Regions from separate parts of the Rossellomorea vietnamensis genome, predicted to be linked through region 2. Evidence: a T-box and tRNA genes for the amino acid it is inferred to sense, from the RefSeq annotation. Region 2 holds a T-box; the other holds one or more tRNA genes.
What was found. A T-box is a leader RNA that pairs with one kind of tRNA and senses whether it is charged. The one in region 2 lies ahead of ileS (isoleucine--tRNA ligase), so its partner is inferred to be a tRNA-Ile.

Region 1 (9,963 bases), 1.8 Mb from region 2:
TATCCATCCATATCGTATCATACCCATGCGGTCCCATGCTTCGGAGATTGCAAATTGTATTTAGATGAAGGTGAATCAACGAAACTCATAAACCATTAAAACGCTGACATCAAAAAAAAATCATAACCATGTATACCTTCTGGTTATGAGTAGATTTGAGGAGTATTCACTTTTTTCAGCCTTTGTATAAACGTTTTGTACAAAGGATCATTCGTTTCTGTGTGAACCATTTCCTTTTCACAATCTGTGCAGATAAACGATGTGTATAGATGGATTCCAACCTTCTTCTCAACGTGACAAACGATGCACTCTTCCAAAGCCGCCTTACGTTCCTGATTTAACATCGGGCCCTCCACCTCCATACAATCTATTCTGCCTCAAAACCACTAATTGTATACATAATTATAAACATTTCAACTGACAGAATAATCAAGTGTACTCTAATCTTATGTTGCCGTTAGCGAGTCTGTGTATGTCTCTATAAAAAAGATTGTGAAAAGATGTTGGTATACTGGTGACTGGAGATTATAAGTGTATTAGGTTGAGAGATGGAGAGGTTTTTCGAACAAATTTAATCAAAACCAAAAAAAGAGCAACCCCTAAGAGCTACTCTTTCTTCACATTTGCCTGGCGACGTCCTACTCTCACAGGGGGAGCCCCCAACGACCATCGGCACTGAAAGCTGCGGCTAGTGAAGAGCGGCGAATCTCTTCGTCCGCTTCACTCGTTCAGATCCTCGTGTGGGAGCCACACTCCGGTCTTCTCTCCCTCGCGTCCTCGACCTTCTTGCTCCTCCCTACCCTCGCACTGCGGTCTAGGAGAGATCTAATAAAACAATCATGTTCTTCGAACTTCAAATCAAACCAAAAAAGAGCAACTCCTAAGAGCTACTCTTTTTCCTATTTGCCTGGCGACGTCCTACTCTCACAGGGGGAGATCCCCCAACTACCATCGGCGCTGAAGAGCTTAACTTCCGTGTTCGGCATGGGAACGGGTGTGACCTCTTCGCCATTATCACCAGACGAATATTCAATTGAAGGGTTGTTCCTTCAAAACTAGATAAAGGATTGATGTCAAGAAAGCCGAGTATCGACCAATGTTTCATATAAATATGACTCTTTGTGGTTAAGTCCTCGATCGATTAGTATCAGTCAACTCCACATGTCGCCATGCTTCCATCTCTGACCTATCTACCTAGTCATCTTCTAGGGATCTTACTCACATACGTGATGGGAAATCTCATCTCGAGGGGGGCTTCATGCTTAGATGCTTTCAGCACTTATCCCTTCCGCACATAGCTACCCAGCGATGCCTTTGGCAAGACAACTGGTACACCAGCGGTGCGTCCATCCCGGTCCTCTCGTACTAAGGACAGCTCCTCTCAAATTTCCTGCGCCCACGACGGATAGGGACCGAACTGTCTCACGACGTTCTGAACCCAGCTCGCGTACCGCTTTAATGGGCGAACAGCCCAACCCTTGGGACCGACTACAGCCCCAGGATGCGATGAGCCGACATCGAGGTGCCAAACCTCCCCGTCGATGTGGACTCTTGGGGGAGATAAGCCTGTTATCCCCGGGGTAGCTTTTATCCGTTGAGCGATGGCCCTTCCATGCGGAACCACCGGATCACTAAGCCCGACTTTCGTCCCTGCTCGACTTGTAGGTCTCGCAGTCAAGCTCCCTTGTGCCTTTACACTCTGCGAATGATTTCCAACCATTCTGAGGGAACCTTTGGGCGCCTCCGTTACTCTTTAGGAGGCGACCGCCCCAGTCAAACTGCCCACCTGACACTGTCTCCCACCCCGATAAGGGGCGCGGGTTAGAATTTCAATACAGCCAGGGTAGTATCCCACCGATGCCTCCACCGAAGCTGGCGCTCCGGTTTCCAAGGCTCCTACCTATCCTGTACAAGCTGTACCAAAATTCAATATCAGGCTACAGTAAAGCTCCACGGGGTCTTTCCGTCCTGTCGCGGGTAACCTGCATCTTCACAGGTACTATAATTTCACCGAGTCTCTCGTTGAGACAGTGCCCAGATCGTTACGCCTTTCGTGCGGGTCGGAACTTACCCGACAAGGAATTTCGCTACCTTAGGACCGTTATAGTTACGGCCGCCGTTTACTGGGGCTTCGATTCGCACCTTCGCTTGCGCTAAGCACTCCTCTTAACCTTCCAGCACCGGGCAGGCGTCAGCCCCTATACTTCGCCTTACGGCTTCGCAGAGACCTGTGTTTTTGCTAAACAGTCGCCTGGGCCTATTCACTGCGGCTCTCTCGGGCTTGCACCCTACCAGAGCACCCCTTCTCCCGAAGTTACGGGGTCATTTTGCCGAGTTCCTTAACGAGAGTTCTCTCGCTCACCTTAGGATTCTCTCCTCGCCTACCTGTGTCGGTTTGCGGTACGGGCACCTTTTTCCTCGCTAGAGGCTTTTCTTGGCAGTGTGGAATCAGGAACTTCGCTACTATAATTCGCTCGCTGTCACAGCTCAGCCTTCACGATGATGGGATTTGCCTCATCATCAGCCTAACTGCTTAGACGCACATATCCAGCAGTGCGCTTACCCTATCCTCCTGCGTCCCCCCATTGCTCAAACGGAAAAGAGGTGGTACAGGAATATCAACCTGTTGTCCATCGTCTACGCCTATCGGCCTCGACTTAGGTCCCGACTAACCCTGAGCGGACGAGCCTTCCTCAGGAAACCTTAGGCATTCGGTGGATGGGATTCTCACCCATCTTTCGCTACTCATACCGGCATTCTCACTTCTAAGCACTCCACCAGTCCTTACGGTCTAGCTTCGCAGTCCTTAGAACGCTCTCCTACCACTGACACCTAGAGGTGTCAATCCACAGCTTCGGTGATACGTTTAGCCCCGGTACATTTTCGGCGCAGAGTCACTCGACCAGTGAGCTATTACGCACTCTTTAAATGGTGGCTGCTTCTAAGCCAACATCCTGGTTGTCTAAGCAACTCCACATCCTTTTCCACTTAACGTATACTTTGGGACCTTAGCTGGTGGTCTGGGCTGTTTCCCTTTCGACTACGGATCTTATCACTCGCAGTCTGACTCCCATGGATAAGTCTTTGGCATTCGGAGTTTGTCTGAATTCGGTAACCCGATGAGGGCCCCTAGTCCAAACAGTGCTCTACCTCCAAGACTCTTACACATGAGGCTAGCCCTAAAGCTATTTCGGAGAGAACCAGCTATCTCCAAGTTCGATTGGAATTTCTCCGCTACCCACACCTCATCCCCGCACTTTTCAACGTGCGTGGGTTCGGACCTCCATTCAGTGTTACCTGAACTTCATCCTGGACATGGGTAGATCACCTGGTTTCGGGTCTACGACCACATACTCAAATCGCCCTATTCAGACTCGCTTTCGCTGCGGCTCCGTCTTATCAACTTAACCTTGCATGGGATCGTAACTCGCCGGTTCATTCTACAAAAGGCACGCCATCACCCGTTAACGGGCTCTGACTACTTGTAGGCACACGGTTTCAGGTTCTATTTCACTCCCCTTCCGGGGTGCTTTTCACCTTTCCCTCACGGTACTGGTTCACTATCGGTCACTAGGGAGTATTTAGCCTTGGGAGATGGTCCTCCCAGCTTCCGACGGGATTTCACGTGTCCCGCCGTACTCAGGATCCACTCAAGAGGGAATGAAGTTTCAACTACAGGGTTGTTACCTTCTTTGACGAGCCTTTCCAGACTTCTTCGTCTACTCCATTCCTTTGTAACTCCGTATAGAGTGTCCTACAACCCCAAGAGGCAAGCCTCTTGGTTTGGGCTATATCCCGTTTCGCTCGCCGCTACTCAGGGAATCGCAATTGCTTTCTCTTCCTCCAGGTACTTAGATGTTTCAGTTCCCTGGGTCTGCCTTCCATACTCTATGTATTCAAGTAAGGATATTGTTCCATTACGAACAATGGGTTCCCCCATTCGGAAATCTCTGGATCAAAGCTCACTTACAGCTCCCCAAAGCATATCGGTGTTAGTCCCGTCCTTCGTCGGCTCCTAGTGCCAAGGCATCCACCGTGCGCCCTTCATAACTTAACCGAATTGGTTGTTACATCAGGTTTAAAACCTAAAATGGCGATACTCGGTAATTTCTTGACTATCAATTTATCTTTATCTAGTTTTCAAAGAACAATCATGGATCTCGGAAGAGATCGTATGGTTAGATATTTTGCTGACGCAAAAATCTTTGGTGGAGCCTAGCGGGATCGAACCGCTGACCTCCTGCGTGCAAAGCAGGCGCTCTCCCAGCTGAGCTAAGGCCCCGTTTAATGAGAATATGGTGGGCCTAAGTGGACTCGAACCACCGACCTCACGCTTATCAGGCGTGCGCTCTAACCAGCTGAGCTATAGGCCCATATTCCATAAAAATGAATGATAAGCAATGCTTACCATTGTTTGTTTGATGATTGAACCATCAAAACTGAACAAAACTTCGACGCGTCAAACGTTTTAGTAAATCTTCCTTAGAAAGGAGGTGATCCAGCCGCACCTTCCGATACGGCTACCTTGTTACGACTTCACCCCAATCATCTGTCCCACCTTAGGCGGCTGGCTCCAAAAGGTTACCTCACCGACTTCGGGTGTTACAAACTCTCGTGGTGTGACGGGCGGTGTGTACAAGGCCCGGGAACGTATTCACCGCGGCATGCTGATCCGCGATTACTAGCGATTCCAGCTTCATGTAGGCGAGTTGCAGCCTACAATCCGAACTGAGAACGGTTTTATGGGATTGGCTAAACCTCGCGGTCTCGCTGCCCTTTGTACCGTCCATTGTAGCACGTGTGTAGCCCAGGTCATAAGGGGCATGATGATTTGACGTCATCCCCACCTTCCTCCGGTTTGTCACCGGCAGTCATCTTAGAGTGCCCAACTGAATGCTGGCAACTAAGATCAAGGGTTGCGCTCGTTGCGGGACTTAACCCAACATCTCACGACACGAGCTGACGACAACCATGCACCACCTGTCACTCTGTCCCCCGAAGGGGAAAGCCCTATCTCTAGGGTTGTCAGAGGATGTCAAGACCTGGTAAGGTTCTTCGCGTTGCTTCGAATTAAACCACATGCTCCACCGCTTGTGCGGGCCCCCGTCAATTCCTTTGAGTTTCAGTCTTGCGACCGTACTCCCCAGGCGGAGTGCTTAATGCGTTAGCTGCAGCACTAAGGGGCGGAAACCCCCTAACACTTAGCACTCATCGTTTACGGCGTGGACTACCAGGGTATCTAATCCTGTTTGCTCCCCACGCTTTCGCGCCTCAGTGTCAGTTACAGACCAGAAAGTCGCCTTCGCCACTGGTGTTCCTCCAAATATCTACGCATTTCACCGCTACACTTGGAATTCCACTTTCCTCTTCTGCACTCAAGTTCCCCAGTTTCCAATGACCCTCCACGGTTGAGCCGTGGGCTTTCACATCAGACTTAAGGAACCACCTGCGCGCGCTTTACGCCCAATAATTCCGGACAACGCTTGCCACCTACGTATTACCGCGGCTGCTGGCACGTAGTTAGCCGTGGCTTTCTGGTTAGGTACCGTCAAGGTGCCGCCCTATTTGAACGGCACTTGTTCTTCCCTAACAACAGAGCTTTACGATCCGAAAACCTTCATCACTCACGCGGCGTTGCTCCGTCAGACTTTCGTCCATTGCGGAAGATTCCCTACTGCTGCCTCCCGTAGGAGTCTGGGCCGTGTCTCAGTCCCAGTGTGGCCGATCACCCTCTCAGGTCGGCTACGCATCGTTGCCTTGGTGAGCCGTTACCTCACCAACTAGCTAATGCGCCGCGGGTCCATCTGTAAGTGGTAGCCGAAGCCACCTTTCAACATTTCCTCATGCGAGGAAATGAGTTATCCGGTATTAGCCCCGGTTTCCCGGAGTTATCCCAGTCTTACAGGCAGGTTACCCACGTGTTACTCACCCGTCCGCCGCTGATATCAGGGAGCAAGCTCCCATCAATCCGCTCGACTTGCATGTATTAGGCACGCCGCCAGCGTTCGTCCTGAGCCAGGATCAAACTCTCCGATAAAAGTTTGAATAGCTCTTTAAAAATAAATCTAGAATTAACGTTGACGTATTGTCTTGTTTTGTTCAGTTTTCAAGGTTCAATGTTTTGTTGGGCTCTCTTGAGCACCTCTTAAATATAACATTTTTCGATATGAAGCGTCAAGCTTTTTTTGGAATTTGTTTCTCGCCTTGTTTTGGCGACAAGGAATATAATAGCATCTTATACTAATGAGCGTCAATACTATTTTTGCATCTTTTACTAATTATTTCAGAATATGCTTTCCTTTCTGCCCGATCCACTCTATTAAAAGGAGGCGCTTAATGAAATGGTTAACGGGTTTCACCCTTTATTTTAAAAGAAGGTGTGGCATTCTTATAAGAATGCCACACCTTCTACCACTCATTTCGATATGCTTTCCAATACACTCTGTCGCTCATCCCTGCTTACTGTCCCGCATCCTGATTTACATGTTTTGTTTAAAGCACATGTACCGCATTTGCCTTGGCGGCTTTTCTTAAAGAAGGATAAGACCATCCAAGTGGCATATCCAAAGATGAGAAGTCCGACAATTATACTGAAAATCATGATAGAACCTCCTATCAAAAAATGAACTGACCTACTCTGTATACGATGAAAGCTACAATATAGGCGACTATAAACGAATAGACAATCGATAACAGGGTCAACTTCATACTCCCTGTTTCTTTCTTCATGATGGCAACCGTTGCTAAACATGGTGTATACAACAAAATAAAGACTAAGAATGTATAGGCAGCGAGCGGAGTGTAGAATTGAGGAAGTAGATGAGCCAATGTCTCCCCTGCCGGTACATGATATAGAATATTCATGGTCGAAACAACGACTTCCTTCGCTAAGAAACCTGTGAATAATGCAGATACCGCTTGCCATGAAGCAAAGCCGAGCGGTGCAAAGACAGGCGCAAATACTCCACTGACGATCGCCATGAAGCTTTCGTCAATCGGCACACCCGCTCCATTCGGTCCTAAATAGGAAAAGAGCCAGATAAATACCGTTCCCCCAAAGATAAAGGTACCCGCTTTACGTACAAACCCTTTTCCCTTATCCCACGTACTCCTTATTAAATGTAAAGGTTGCGGGACATTATATGGAGGAAGCTCCATAACAAAGTATGATTTCTCATTTTTTAAAAAGAAAGAAAAGACCTTGGCTACCAAAATGGCTACAACGATCCCTAACACGTAGAGGGATAACACGATAATGGCTTGATGCTCACTAAAGAATGCTGCAACAAACAGAGCATACACAGACAATCTTGCCGAACAAGACATAAATGGTGAAATAAGGATGGTCAGAAGTCTCTCTTTAGGCTGCTCAATCGTACGCGCTGCCATGATGGAAGGTACGTTGCATCCAAATCCAATAATCAGTGGAATGAATGCTTTCCCATTTAGTCCTATGAATTCCATCAGTCTGTCCATCACCACAGCGACACGGGCCATATACCCAGAGTCCTCCAATAAAGAAATAAAGAAGAACAGGATAAAGATTTGCGGAACGAACACAAGGACTCCACCAACACCGGCGATGATTCCCTCCAGGATGACAGCCTTGATGAATGGCAAGGCATTCACTTGATCCAGTAGATATCGGGCACCGGCTGTCAACGGCCCGGCAAAAAAGGAATCAAGGGCATCTGAGATCGGTGTTCCCAGCCAACCGAATGTCAATTGAAAGACGACAAGTAAGACTAATAGAAAGAATGGGATTCCAAATATCGGGTGTGTAGCAATATGATCGAGCCAGGCAGTCAGTGGAAGACTCTCTTGCTTTTTTTCTTCTTTTGTTACTTGAACGACGATTTTTTGAATAAACGACTTCCGGGTGGCATAAAGAGATTCCTCCAGGGAATGTCCAGCCTCTTTTAAAAGAATGGCTTCAGTCTCCTCTTTCACCGCCTCCATACCGGGATACGATTCGTTCAACGTCTGCTGAACCAGCTCATTCCCGATAAGATACTGAATCGCCACCCAGCGTTTCTTCGGATCTCCTTCTTTTCCCATTAAATTGAGAAGCTTCGAAATGGCTGCTTCCACCACAGGACCATAATCAAGGGTAAATAGAGAAGCCGGTTCAAGGGGCCGTTCCCGGAAGAGCTGAATGATTTCATCGCAGCCTTTGCCTTTTCGGGCGATGGCAGAATAACTCTTCACCCCTAAAAGCTCTCCCAGAAGCTGCACATCCACCTTGATCCCACGCTTTTCCGCGAGGTCCATCATATTAAGGACAATCGCAGTCGGAAGATTCGTCTCCAGTAATTCGATTGTTAAATACAAACTGCGTTCCAGCTGATTGGCATTCACGATATTAAGGATTTGCCCGGCTTCTTCCTGCAATAGTGCCATCGATGCCACCCGTTCATCATGAGACAGGGGGTTGAGTGAATATACACCGGGTAAGTCAATTAACGATTGAACAGAATCCTTGATCCGACCAACCTTTTTCTCTACCGTCACTCCACTCCAGTTGCCGACATATTCATAGGAGCCGGTAATCTGATTAAACAAGGATGTTTTACCGGTGTTCGGATTTCCCAAGAGTGCCGTTTCCATTATATCCGTGCTCCTTTGATGCAATTTGTATCTTTTCTCCGGATCCCCACACGCTGACCTGAGCATTCCAACAGACACGGGCCGCCAAACAGGCAATAACGGATGACCTTGACCTCACTGCCCTCACACACTCCCATATCCTTTAATCGACGCTTAACAAATGGGTGAAGCTCTGTTAAGTCTACTATTTGAAACGATTCATTCCTTTGGATCTGACTTAGGTTCATGGTGTATCACCTCATATATTTAAATCGATACTGATATTCATTATCATTTATAATTCAATTTTAATAGAATACAGCCAATTCGTAAAGGTAAGAATGAATCGCTTCCAATTTAAAGGGGATCGGAGGGGGATTATAGAAGAGTATGATAGAGAAAGTTGAATGGTTGAGAGGAGAATGAGATGTGAAAGAAGTTGTTCGTGCAATACAGGATGACTACCCCGATGATTTTTCGTGGTGTTACGGGTGTGGCCGACTAAATAAAGAGGGGCATCATTTCCGCACGGGAGTTGAAGGGGATCAAACCGTCACCATTTATACTCCAAAGCTGGAACACACTGCTTTACCGGGCTTTGTGTATGGCGGATTGATTGCATCTTTAATCGATTGTCACGGCACCGGTTCAGCGGCAATCGCCCTTCACCGGAAAAATGGGGGGGAGATCGGGGACGGTCAGGAACCTCCCCGCTTCGTGACGGCTTCCTTACAAGTTGATTTCATGAAACCGACTCCACACAATATTCCATTAAAAGCAGTAGGAACGGTTCACGAGGTTCATCCTAAGAAGTTCAGAGTGGAAACAGAAGTGTTTGCAGAGGGGAGTCTATGTGCACGGGGAGAAGTAGTAGCGGTAGTGATGCCAAAAACATTCGTCAAATAAAAAGCAGTCAAGACCCGGGTAACCTTCACCTGGATCTTGACTGCTTTACCAATCGGCTATTACTGATGATTATAATATCCACATTTGAATCACCGTAAGTCCCACTACCCCCGGAATACCCAATATCCCTGAAATAGATGAGGTGGCGACGTTAATCGGAACATGAATTCCGTACTGACTACCAAAAGCGTTCAGGAAAAATAAAAATAGTGCTCCGATCATGACCTTCATGGCGACTTGTCCAACAAACCGAAGTGGCTTGATGGGCGTCCCCGTCGCTAACAGCAGTACAATCAGTCCGCTGATCACCGCTATGACGATAACTGGGCTCATACCCTTCTCTCCTCTCAACAAAGAACATATATAGTCTCTTATTGAAAGGATATGATGGTTGTCTACCTTTTTATGACGATCTTTCTATGTTTCGCTTCCCTAAAAAGAAAAAAATATTTGGCTTCTGCAATTTTCGAA
Region 2 (9,963 bases):
TGTAGAACCAAGAGTATATGCAGAGGCACAGGAAATAGCAGACCATCTAAAGAATCGACGCTCTGTCCTTGTAAACCTGCAGCGGATACAGCATGACCAGGCGAAGCGTATTGTCGACTTTCTCAGCGGGACGGTGTATGCAATCGGCGGCGACATTCAACGTGTAGGCGACAATATTTTTCTTTGCACACCTGACAATGTTGAAGTGAGCGGAAACATTTCTGAATTCTTAAAAGAGGAAGATTTAGCAGACTCGAGGTGGTAATGTAAACTATGGTAATGCTTTATGAAATTTTGTCAAAACTAATCCAACTATACTCCTGGGCGTTAATCATTTATATTCTAATGTCATGGTTCCCGAATGCCAGAGAGACATCGATCGGACAGTTCCTTGCAAGGATCTGCGAACCGTATTTAGAACCGTTCAGACGATTTGTCCCATCGATCGGTATGATTGATATTTCACCGATTGTGGCATTCATTGTGCTGAATCTGGCCCAATCCGGGTTGTACCAATTATTTAGATGGCTTATTTAATCTGGACTATGTTAAGGAAAGATATCTATAAAGGACTGAAACCGGTCAAACAGTTTCGGTCCTTTTATTTTGGGTGAATCACAGAGGAGGTGAAAGTATGTCTTCGATCTATCAACATTTCAGGCCGGATGAGAAAGAGTTTGTAGATGCTGTGCTCCAGTGGAAGCAAACAGTGGAAGATCAATATACAGCGAAACGAACGGACTTTTTGGATCCGAGGCAGCAGCATATTGTCAGGTCCATCATTGGTCAACACGATGAAATCCTTTTATCCTTTTATCCTGAAAATACGGAACGGAAACGAGCTTTATTGTACCCACCTTATTTTCAGCCAGAGGAAGAAGATTTTGGAATAAGGTTATTTGAAATACAGTACCCTTCGAAGTTTGTTACAATAGAACATAGACAGGTATTAGGGACCTTGATGTCAATTGGATTGAAAAGGGATAAGTTCGGGGATATCCTGACAGGCGAGGAGACCATTCAGCTGATGCTTGCAGATGAAATTGCAGATTATGTCCTGATGGAACTGACCCAAATAGGGAAAGCCAAGATTTCTTTAAAGGATATTCCACTGAGTGAACGAATGGAAAGCCGGGAAGAATGGCAGGAGAAAACGACTACCGTCAGTTCAATGAGGCTTGACGTCGTACTTGCAGCCATCTATAATGATTCCCGCCAAAAGGCTCAAACCTTGATCAAAAGCGGACATGTAAAAGTGAATTGGAAAGCAGTTGAAAATCCCTCCTTTGAAGTCGAAGCTTCCGATGTTCTATCTGCCAGAGGGTACGGAAGAAGTAAGGTACTGTCGGTTGAAGGAAGAACAAAACGGGATAAATGGCGAATCTCTGTGGGGATTCTGAAATAATTTAAGAAAAATAAAGGAATTCTCCCACATACTGTCGAAATTTTAGTTATAATAAATATGTAATTCACCAAGTACTGGAGGTGGCTCCCATGCCTTTAACGCCATTAGACATACATAATAAAGAATTTAGTCGTGGCTTTCGTGGTTATGATGAGGATGAGGTTAACGAATTTTTAGATCAGATTATTAAAGATTACGAAATTCTGATCCGCGAGAAGAAAGAAACGGAAGAACGTTTAAACTCCTTGAATGAACGTTTAGGTCATTTTACAAGCATCGAGGAAACGTTAAATAAGTCAATCGTCATTGCTCAAGAAGCAGGGGAAGAAGTCAAGCGGAATGCAATGAAAGAATCAAAGCTAATCATTAAGGAAGCCGAGAAGAACGCCGATCGGATCGTTAATGAATCTTTATCCAAAGCCCGTAAGATTGCCATTGAGATAGAAGAACTCAAGAAGCAGTCAAAGGTGTTCCGTACTCGTTTCAAAATGTTGATCGAAGCACAGCTTGATCTTCTTGATACAAATGACTGGGATCAATTAATGGAATTCGATTTGGATGCAACGGATTTAAAAACTTTAAAAGAAGAAGAGACATTGTCTTGACGAAAAGAGCAATACTTTCATATAATTGAACAACAATCTTAATTGTATTAATAGGCTGAGACAGGGACAGTACGTACTTATCATGAATCCTTTCTAGCGAGTCGGGGACGGTGTGAGCCCGACAAGGAAAGAAGCCCGGAAGATCACCCTCGAGCCCTGCTCACGAAATTCCTTAAGGAAGAGTAATGAGTGGCGATTTATTCACGTTACGAATCAACAAGTGAAGACCAGTTTCGGTCTTTATGAGGGTGGTACCGCGGGAAAGGCTTTCTCGTCCCTATTCAGGGATGAGGAAGCCTTTTTATATTTCTCGAAAAAAGGAAAGTTCACCCTGCCTGATTAAGAAGTGAAGGATATAGAAAAGATGGCAATTAAGAGAGAAATGATTAGGAGGATGATTTCATGGAATATAAAGATACATTACTGATGCCGAAAACAGAATTTCCGATGAGAGGGAACTTACCGAAGCGTGAACCGGATACACAGAAGAAGTGGGAAGAGATGGACATCTATCAAAAAGTACAGGAAAGAACGAGTGATCGTCCTTTATTCGTCCTTCACGATGGCCCTCCTTATGCCAACGGGAATATCCACATGGGTCATGCATTGAATAAAATCCTGAAAGACTTTATCGTACGCTATAAATCCATGAGCGGTTTTCATGCCCCGTATGTTCCAGGATGGGACACTCACGGTTTGCCGATTGAGCAGGCGTTAACGAATAAGGGCGTAAAGCGTAAAGAAATGACGATCGCCGAGTTCCGTAAATTATGTGAAGAGTATGCTTACGAGCAAGTCGATAATCAACGCAAGCAATTCAAGCAATTAGGTGTACGGGGCGACTGGGAAAACCCTTATATCACATTAAAACCTGAATATGAAGCACAGCAAATCAAAGTTTTCGGTGATATGGCGAAAAAGGGTTATATCTACAAAGGGAAGAAACCTGTCTACTGGTCACCATCAAGTGAATCAGCCCTTGCAGAAGCTGAAATCGAGTATCAGGACAAGCGTTCCCCATCCATTTATGTAGGTTTTGCCGTTACAGAAGGTAAGGGTGTCCTTGAAGAAGGGACCCAACTGGTGATCTGGACGACCACACCATGGACGATCCCTGCAAACCTTGGGATTGCCGTACATGCAGACTTAAACTATGTCGTTGTAAATGTAAAGGAAAACAGCTATGTCGTAGCCGAAGATTTACTTGAAGACGTATCCGAGAATCTTGAATGGGAAAACCATTCTGTGACCAAAAAGGTCAAGGGTGCAGAACTCGAACATATCGTGGCAAAACATCCCCTGTATGATCGTGACTCCCTTGTGGTCCTTGGTGAGCATGTTACGACTGATTCAGGTACTGGCTGTGTCCATACAGCTCCAGGGCACGGGGAGGATGACTTCCTCGTAGGGAAGAAATATGGACTGGATGTGTTATGTCCCGTCGATGACAAAGGGGTTATGACTTCAGAAGCTCCAGGGTTTGAAGGTTTATTCTATGATAAGGCCAATAAACCAATCACAGAAAAGCTTCAGGAAGCAGGGGCATTATTGAAGTTAAACTTCATCACTCACTCATACCCGCATGACTGGCGCACGAAAAAGCCGGTTATTTATCGAGCGACGGCACAGTGGTTTGCATCCATCGATAAATTCCGTAAAGAATTACTCCAGGCGGTAAAGGATACGAAATGGGTTCCCGCATGGGGAGAAACACGTCTATTCAATATGGTCAGAGACCGTGGAGACTGGTGTATTTCCCGTCAGCGTGCATGGGGAGTGCCAATTCCTGTATTCTATGCTGAGAATGGTCAGGAGATCATTACAGATGAGACGATTGATCATGTGTCCAAGCTTTTCCGTGATCATGGATCAAATATTTGGTTTGAAAAAGAAGCAAAAGAACTTTTACCTGAAGGATTTACACATGAAGGCAGTCCTAACGGGAAATTCACGAAAGAACAGGACATCATGGACGTATGGTTCGATTCAGGATCTTCCCATCAGGCCGTTCTTGAGGAAAGAGATGACTTGCAGCGTCCTGCAGACCTTTATCTCGAAGGATCCGATCAATATCGTGGTTGGTTCAACTCTTCATTGACAACAGGCGTAGCCGTAACGGGTAAAGCCCCATACAAAGGAGTGTTAAGTCACGGATTCGCTCTTGATGGCGATGGAAGAAAGATGAGTAAATCATTAGGGAACGTCGTTGTCCCTGAAAAGGTAATGAAACAACTAGGAGCCGATATCCTTCGTCTTTGGGTAGCGTCTGTTGATTATCAGGCAGATGTTCGAGTATCTGACCCAATCTTGAAGCAAGTGGCTGAAGTCTACCGTAAGATCCGTAACACTTATCGTTTCTTGTTGGGGAACCTTTCTGACTTTAATCCTGAAACAGATGCGGTATCCTTTGATGGATTAAGAGAAGTGGATCAATTTATGCTCGTGAAGCTGAATGATCTTGTGAAGAATGTGAAAAATTCATACGATAAATATGAATTCGCAAGCATCTATCATGCAGTCAATAATTTCTGTACACTGGATTTGAGTTCATTCTACCTGGATTTTGCAAAGGATGTTCTGTATATCGAGTCAGAAAATCACTATGAGCGCAGAGCGATTCAGACGGTATTGTATGAAAGCCTGGTAGCACTTACGAAACTGATGTCCCCGATCCTTTCCCATACAGCAGATGAGGTTTGGGCATACATCCCGGGTGCAGTGGGCGAAAGTGTCCAACTGACTGATATGCCTGAAGTACAACAACTCGCAAATGCGGATGAATTGAAGGAAAAATGGAACACATTCTTAGAATTAAGAGATGATGTTTTAAAAGCACTTGAGGAAGCACGTAATCAGAAGGTGATCGGTAAGTCATTGACGGCTAAAGTGACCCTATACGTCAATGACGAAACGAAACGCTTACTTGATTCCATCAAAGAAGACTTAAAACAGCTGTTCATTGTATCATCCTTTGAAATCGGCGGAACGGTGAGCGAGGCTCCGGAGCATGCGTTAAGCCTTGGTGAAAACAACATTGTCGTTGAAAAAGCTGAAGGTGAAACATGTGACCGCTGTTGGATCGTAACCCCAACAGTGGGAGAGGATAAAGATCATCCAACTCTTTGCACACGCTGTGCATCCGTTGTGAAAGAAAGCTATTCCCATCTGACATAATCAAGTACGAGGTGACCTGTCATGTGACAGGTCCCTTTTTTTGTCTTTATACCACAGCATTTCAAATTCCATAATTGCTATATCTTGCAACACAATATTCAGGGTCATTTCCCCCATACTATAAGTGGAGGGATCAAGATGACATATGACCGATACACATCCATTGTAGAAGAGCTTAAACAATCCTTGAAAGAGCTTGAAGCAAGTCAATCTCAACACCCTTTAATCCAGCAATATATAAACGATGAGATCACCGAGGTAAAACAAGCACTGAGTCGTGTCCGGGATAATCAATACGGTTATTGTGAATCGAGCGGGCAGGAAATCCCGTTCGATTACATGGTAATGAACCCAACCTGTACGACGATCGAAGATGCATACGAATGGAGAAGGTTTGGGAAGATTTCATCCTATTCATAAATTTCTCCCGCGTTTCCATCGTTCTTCTCCAGTTTAAGTGTCTTTATTTCCCCTTTTATGCTAAAATGCAAAGGTAATCATTTAAAGATGTTCGGAGGTTGCCTTTGTGTATTATTATTTAGTGGCTTTGGTTGTAATTGGACTGGATCAATTGACAAAATGGTTGGTTGTAAGACGAATGACCGAGGGAGAAAGCATTTCAATCATAGATAATGTCTTTTATCTTACTTCTCATCGGAATCAAGGTGCAGCATGGGGAATACTCCAAGGACAAATGTGGTTTTTTTACATTATTACATTAATAGTGATTGTAGGTATCGTGTATTATATGCAAGTCCATGCAAAAGGACATACATTGTTTAGTCTGAGTCTTGCTTTCATGCTAGGCGGTGCAATTGGAAACTTTCTTGACCGTGTCTTCAGAAAAGAAGTGGTCGATTTCTTAAATACATACATCTTTTCCTATGATTTCCCGATTTTTAATATTGCCGATGCAGCATTAACCATTGGAGTAGCACTGTTACTGATTTATATGTATTTAGACGAACGAAAAGCAAAGAAGGAGAACAAAAATGGAAGTAATTCAGCACAACATACTTGAGGAAAACCAGGGAGAACGAATCGACAAGGTCGTTAGCCAGTTGAATAAGGATTGGTCCCGTTCCCAGGTTCAACAATGGATAAAAGAAGGTCATATTAAAGTAAATGAAGAAGCGGTGAAACCTAACTTCAAGTGTCCGTTGAATGCAGTCATCACGGTATCGATTCCGGAACCGGAAGAATTGGATGTAGAGCCGGAAGATCTTAACCTTGATATCGCCTATGAAGACGGGGATGTCATCGTCGTAAATAAGCCGAAAGGGATGGTCGTCCACCCTGCACCGGGTCATTATTCAGGAACAATGGTGAATGGATTGATGCATCACTGTAAGGACCTGTCAGGAATCAATGGCGTACTGCGACCAGGTATTGTACACCGTATTGATAAGGATACATCTGGATTGCTGATGGTGGCGAAAAATGACATGGCTCATGAGCATTTGGTGAATCAGCTTGTGGACAAGTCCGTTACCAGAAAATATACAGCCATCGTACATGGCCTGATCCCCCACGAATACGGGACGATCGATGCGCCGATCGGCAGGGATCCTAAAGACCGCCAAAGTATGGCTGTCGTGGATAATGGCAAACAAGCGGTCACGCATTTCAAGGTGCTGGACCGATATAAAGATTTCACCCTCGTTGAATGTGAACTGGAGACAGGCAGAACCCATCAAATCCGTGTGCATATGAAATACATCGGTTTCCCGCTCGCGGGTGATCCGAAATATGGCCCGCGAAAAACGTTAAGCATTGAAGGACAGGCCCTTCATGCCGGCGTGCTTGGGTTTGTTCATCCCAGAACGGAAGAATATATGGAGTTCCATGCGGAGTTACCCGAAGAATTCACGAAATTGGTTAAGCATCTTGAAAATAACCGTTGACAAATTTCGACCTTGCCTTTATGATAATGTTAATTGAATAAGTAACCTTTAATACGGTCCCGTGAGGCTGAGAAGGAGCAGTGTACGACCAAAAATTCTTTGGCGTGCAATCAGATCATAACGATAAGTGTGCCCTCTCATCTCTACGGTGAGAGGGATTTTTTATTGAAATAAAAGAAAATGAGGTGGCGAAAATGACAAAGAAAGCAACAGTACTGGATCAACCCGCCATTCGAAGGGCGCTCACACGGATCGCCCATGAAATCATCGAACGAAACAAAGGAATTGAAGATTGCATCTTAGTCGGCATCAAAACAAGGGGCATTTATATTGCCAATCGATTAGCCGAGCGGATCCATGCGATTGAAGGGGAAGAAATTCCGGTCGGAGAAATCGACATCACCCTATACCGTGATGATTTAACGACGAAAACAGAGGATCATGAACCAGAAGTGAAGGGTTCTGACCTTCCGGTTGATATTACAAACAAGAAAGTCATTTTGGTGGATGATGTCCTATTCACTGGAAGAACGGTCCGGGCAGGGCTCGATGCCTTAATGGATCTCGGAAGACCAAGTCAGATTCAACTGGCTGTGCTGGTCGACCGTGGACATAGGGAATTACCGATACGGGCGGATTTCGTCGGGAAGAATATTCCGACATCAAGCTCTGAGAAAATCATGGTCGCATTATCAGAAGTCGATCAGGAAGACATCGTTGCCATACACGAAAAAGAATAACGAAAGTCCTTTTAAGAGTGGTCCAGTGAGGCTGACAAAGGATGGGAATGAAGGTAGAAACAGGCCTTCTTGTACCCTCTTTGTGCCCTCTTTAGGACAAAGAGGGTTTTTTAATGGGTAAAAATGGGTATTAGAGGAGGAAACATACATGAATCAAAATCAACAAGTCGTGTTAGACGTAGAAGAAGTACCTAATATAGGAAAATGGATTACACTGAGCATACAGCATCTATTCGCCATGTTCGGGGCAACGGTGCTGGTCCCGTTCCTGGTTGGATTAAGCCCTGGGGTTGCTTTGATCTCAAGTGGACTCGGAACACTTGCCTATCTCCTGATCACGAAGGGGAGGATCCCTGCTTACCTTGGATCGTCATTCGCTTTTATCGCACCGATCCTCGCTGCCAAGAGCCTGGGAGGACCGGAGGCTGCCATGATGGGAAGCTTTCTTGCAGGGATTGTGTATGGAATCGTAGCGCTGCTTATATCAAAGCTTGGATTGAAATGGCTGATCAGGATCCTTCCTCCGGTTGTGGTAGGGCCCGTCATCATGGTGATCGGATTGGGACTTGCCGGAACGGCCGTCAATATGGCCATGTATGAAAATCCCGGAGCAGAACAATTGGTTTACAGTAACACGCACTTCATGGTGGCTCTTGCCACATTGGGAATCACGGTCATCTGTTCGATTTACTTCAAAGGATTTCTCGGAATGGTTCCGATCCTTGCTGGAATCATAGGAGGATATGTCATCGCGGTTTTTGCAGGGCTGGTGGATTTTCAACAGGTAATCGATGCTCCATTCTTCCAGATGCCGGACTTCTTTGTCCCCTTTGTGGACTACACGCCGAGCTTCTCATGGGAAATCGTAGGGATCATGGTTCCTGTTGCACTTGTGACCCTGGCAGAACATACAGGGGACCAGATGGTATTAAGTAAGGTCGTAGGACGAAATTTCATTGAAAAGCCGGGTCTTCACCGCTCCATCCTTGGGGACGGGGTAGCGACTGTGATCGCCTCTTTCCTGGGCGGACCACCAAATACAACGTACGGTGAAAACATCGGGGTGCTTGCGATTACACGGGTGTTCAGCGTATTTGTCATCGGCGGCGCTGCGGTACTTGCCATCATGTTCGGATTTGTCGGCAAGATAACGGCTTTGATCGGTTCGATCCCATCAGCAGTCATGGGTGGGGTATCCATCCTGCTGTTCGGGATCATCGCTTCAAGTGGACTCCGTATGTTGATCGATAACAAAGTAGACTTAGGAAACAAGCGTAATTTAGTCATCTCGAGTGTCATCCTTGTCATCGGAGTCGGAGGGGCATTCGTAAAGATCAACGAGCAGGTTTCCCTATCGGGGATGGCCCTTGCAGCAATCGTTGGGGTGTTCCTGAACCTTGTCCTGCCGGGCAGGGAAGAAAGTGAAGGAAGTAACAACTTATTCGAAGAAGAGAAAGCTAAGCAAGATGTTGCATAAATAGAAACACCTTTTAACATGGTCCAGAGAGTCTAGGAAGGGTGAATTTGAACAAGACATGCGGGATTTTTCCGCACTGTCACTGTAAGTATGTTCAAAAACACCCTGTCGGTAAGATGACAGGGTGTTTTTTTGGGAAGAGAAGAGAGGAAAGGGTTGTCTCATGATGAAGAACTTGTTGACGATGAATGACTTATCAAAAGAAGAAATCATTCAAATACTGAATCAGGCGGAACGTTTCCAAAAGGGTGAAACCTGGGAGGCAGGGACCGGGAAATACGCGGCCAACCTTTTCTTCGAAGCAAGTACACGTACAAAATGCAGCTTTGAGATGGCGGAAAGGAAACTTGGTCTTGAAGTCATTCCCTTCGAAGCCCAAACATCAAGCATCCAAAAAGGTGAAAGCCTGTATGACACGGTGAAAACATTAGAGAGCATAGGAGTCGATACGGTCGTCATCCGTCATTCACTTGAACGCTACTTTGATCAACTGACGCCTCTTAACATAAGTGTGATCAATGGCGGGGATGGGTGTGGAAATCATCCGACTCAATGTCTGTTAGATCTGTTGACCATCCATCAGGAATTTGGCCGATTCGAGGGAATCAAGGTATCCATTATAGGAGATATCGCCCATAGCAGGGTCGCCAGGTCCAAT

Region 1: it encodes a tRNA-Ile, which carries the amino acid that the T-box ahead of ileS (isoleucine--tRNA ligase) is inferred to sense. The anticodon was not compared.

The regions. Positions count from the first base shown of each region.
Region 1 covers NZ_CP104558.1:2,800,303-2,810,265, forward strand. Annotated here, with positions in the region: gene N5C46_RS14500 (sigma factor G inhibitor Gin) at 144-344, opposite strand; rRNA gene rrf (5S ribosomal RNA) at 906-1,022, opposite strand; rRNA gene N5C46_RS14510 (23S ribosomal RNA) at 1,122-4,057, opposite strand; tRNA gene N5C46_RS14515 (tRNA-Ala) at 4,207-4,282, opposite strand; tRNA gene N5C46_RS14520 (tRNA-Ile) at 4,297-4,373, opposite strand; rRNA gene N5C46_RS14525 (16S ribosomal RNA) at 4,487-6,037, opposite strand; gene N5C46_RS14530 (FeoB-associated Cys-rich membrane protein) at 6,416-6,601, opposite strand; gene feoB (ferrous iron transport protein B) at 6,616-8,607, opposite strand; gene N5C46_RS14540 (FeoA family protein) at 8,607-8,834, opposite strand; gene N5C46_RS14545 (PaaI family thioesterase) at 9,016-9,492, shown strand; gene N5C46_RS14550 (pro-sigmaK processing inhibitor BofA family protein) at 9,562-9,825, opposite strand; gene N5C46_RS14555 (YaaL family protein) at 9,888-9,963, opposite strand, start outside.
Region 2 covers NZ_CP104558.1:1,025,247-1,035,209, reverse strand. Annotated here, with positions in the region: gene N5C46_RS05335 (cell division protein SepF) at 1-265, shown strand, start outside; gene N5C46_RS05330 (YggT family protein) at 274-537, shown strand; gene N5C46_RS05325 (YlmH family RNA-binding protein) at 635-1,405, shown strand; gene N5C46_RS05320 (DivIVA domain-containing protein) at 1,495-2,010, shown strand; T-box leader at 2,059-2,292, shown strand; gene ileS (isoleucine--tRNA ligase) at 2,413-5,184, shown strand; gene N5C46_RS05310 (hypothetical protein) at 5,323-5,604, shown strand; gene lspA (signal peptidase II) at 5,711-6,205, shown strand; gene N5C46_RS05300 (RluA family pseudouridine synthase) at 6,177-7,088, shown strand; gene pyrR (bifunctional pyr operon transcriptional regulator/uracil phosphoribosyltransferase PyrR) at 7,283-7,828, shown strand; gene N5C46_RS05290 (solute carrier family 23 protein) at 7,977-9,305, shown strand; gene N5C46_RS05285 (aspartate carbamoyltransferase catalytic subunit) at 9,472-9,963, shown strand, end outside.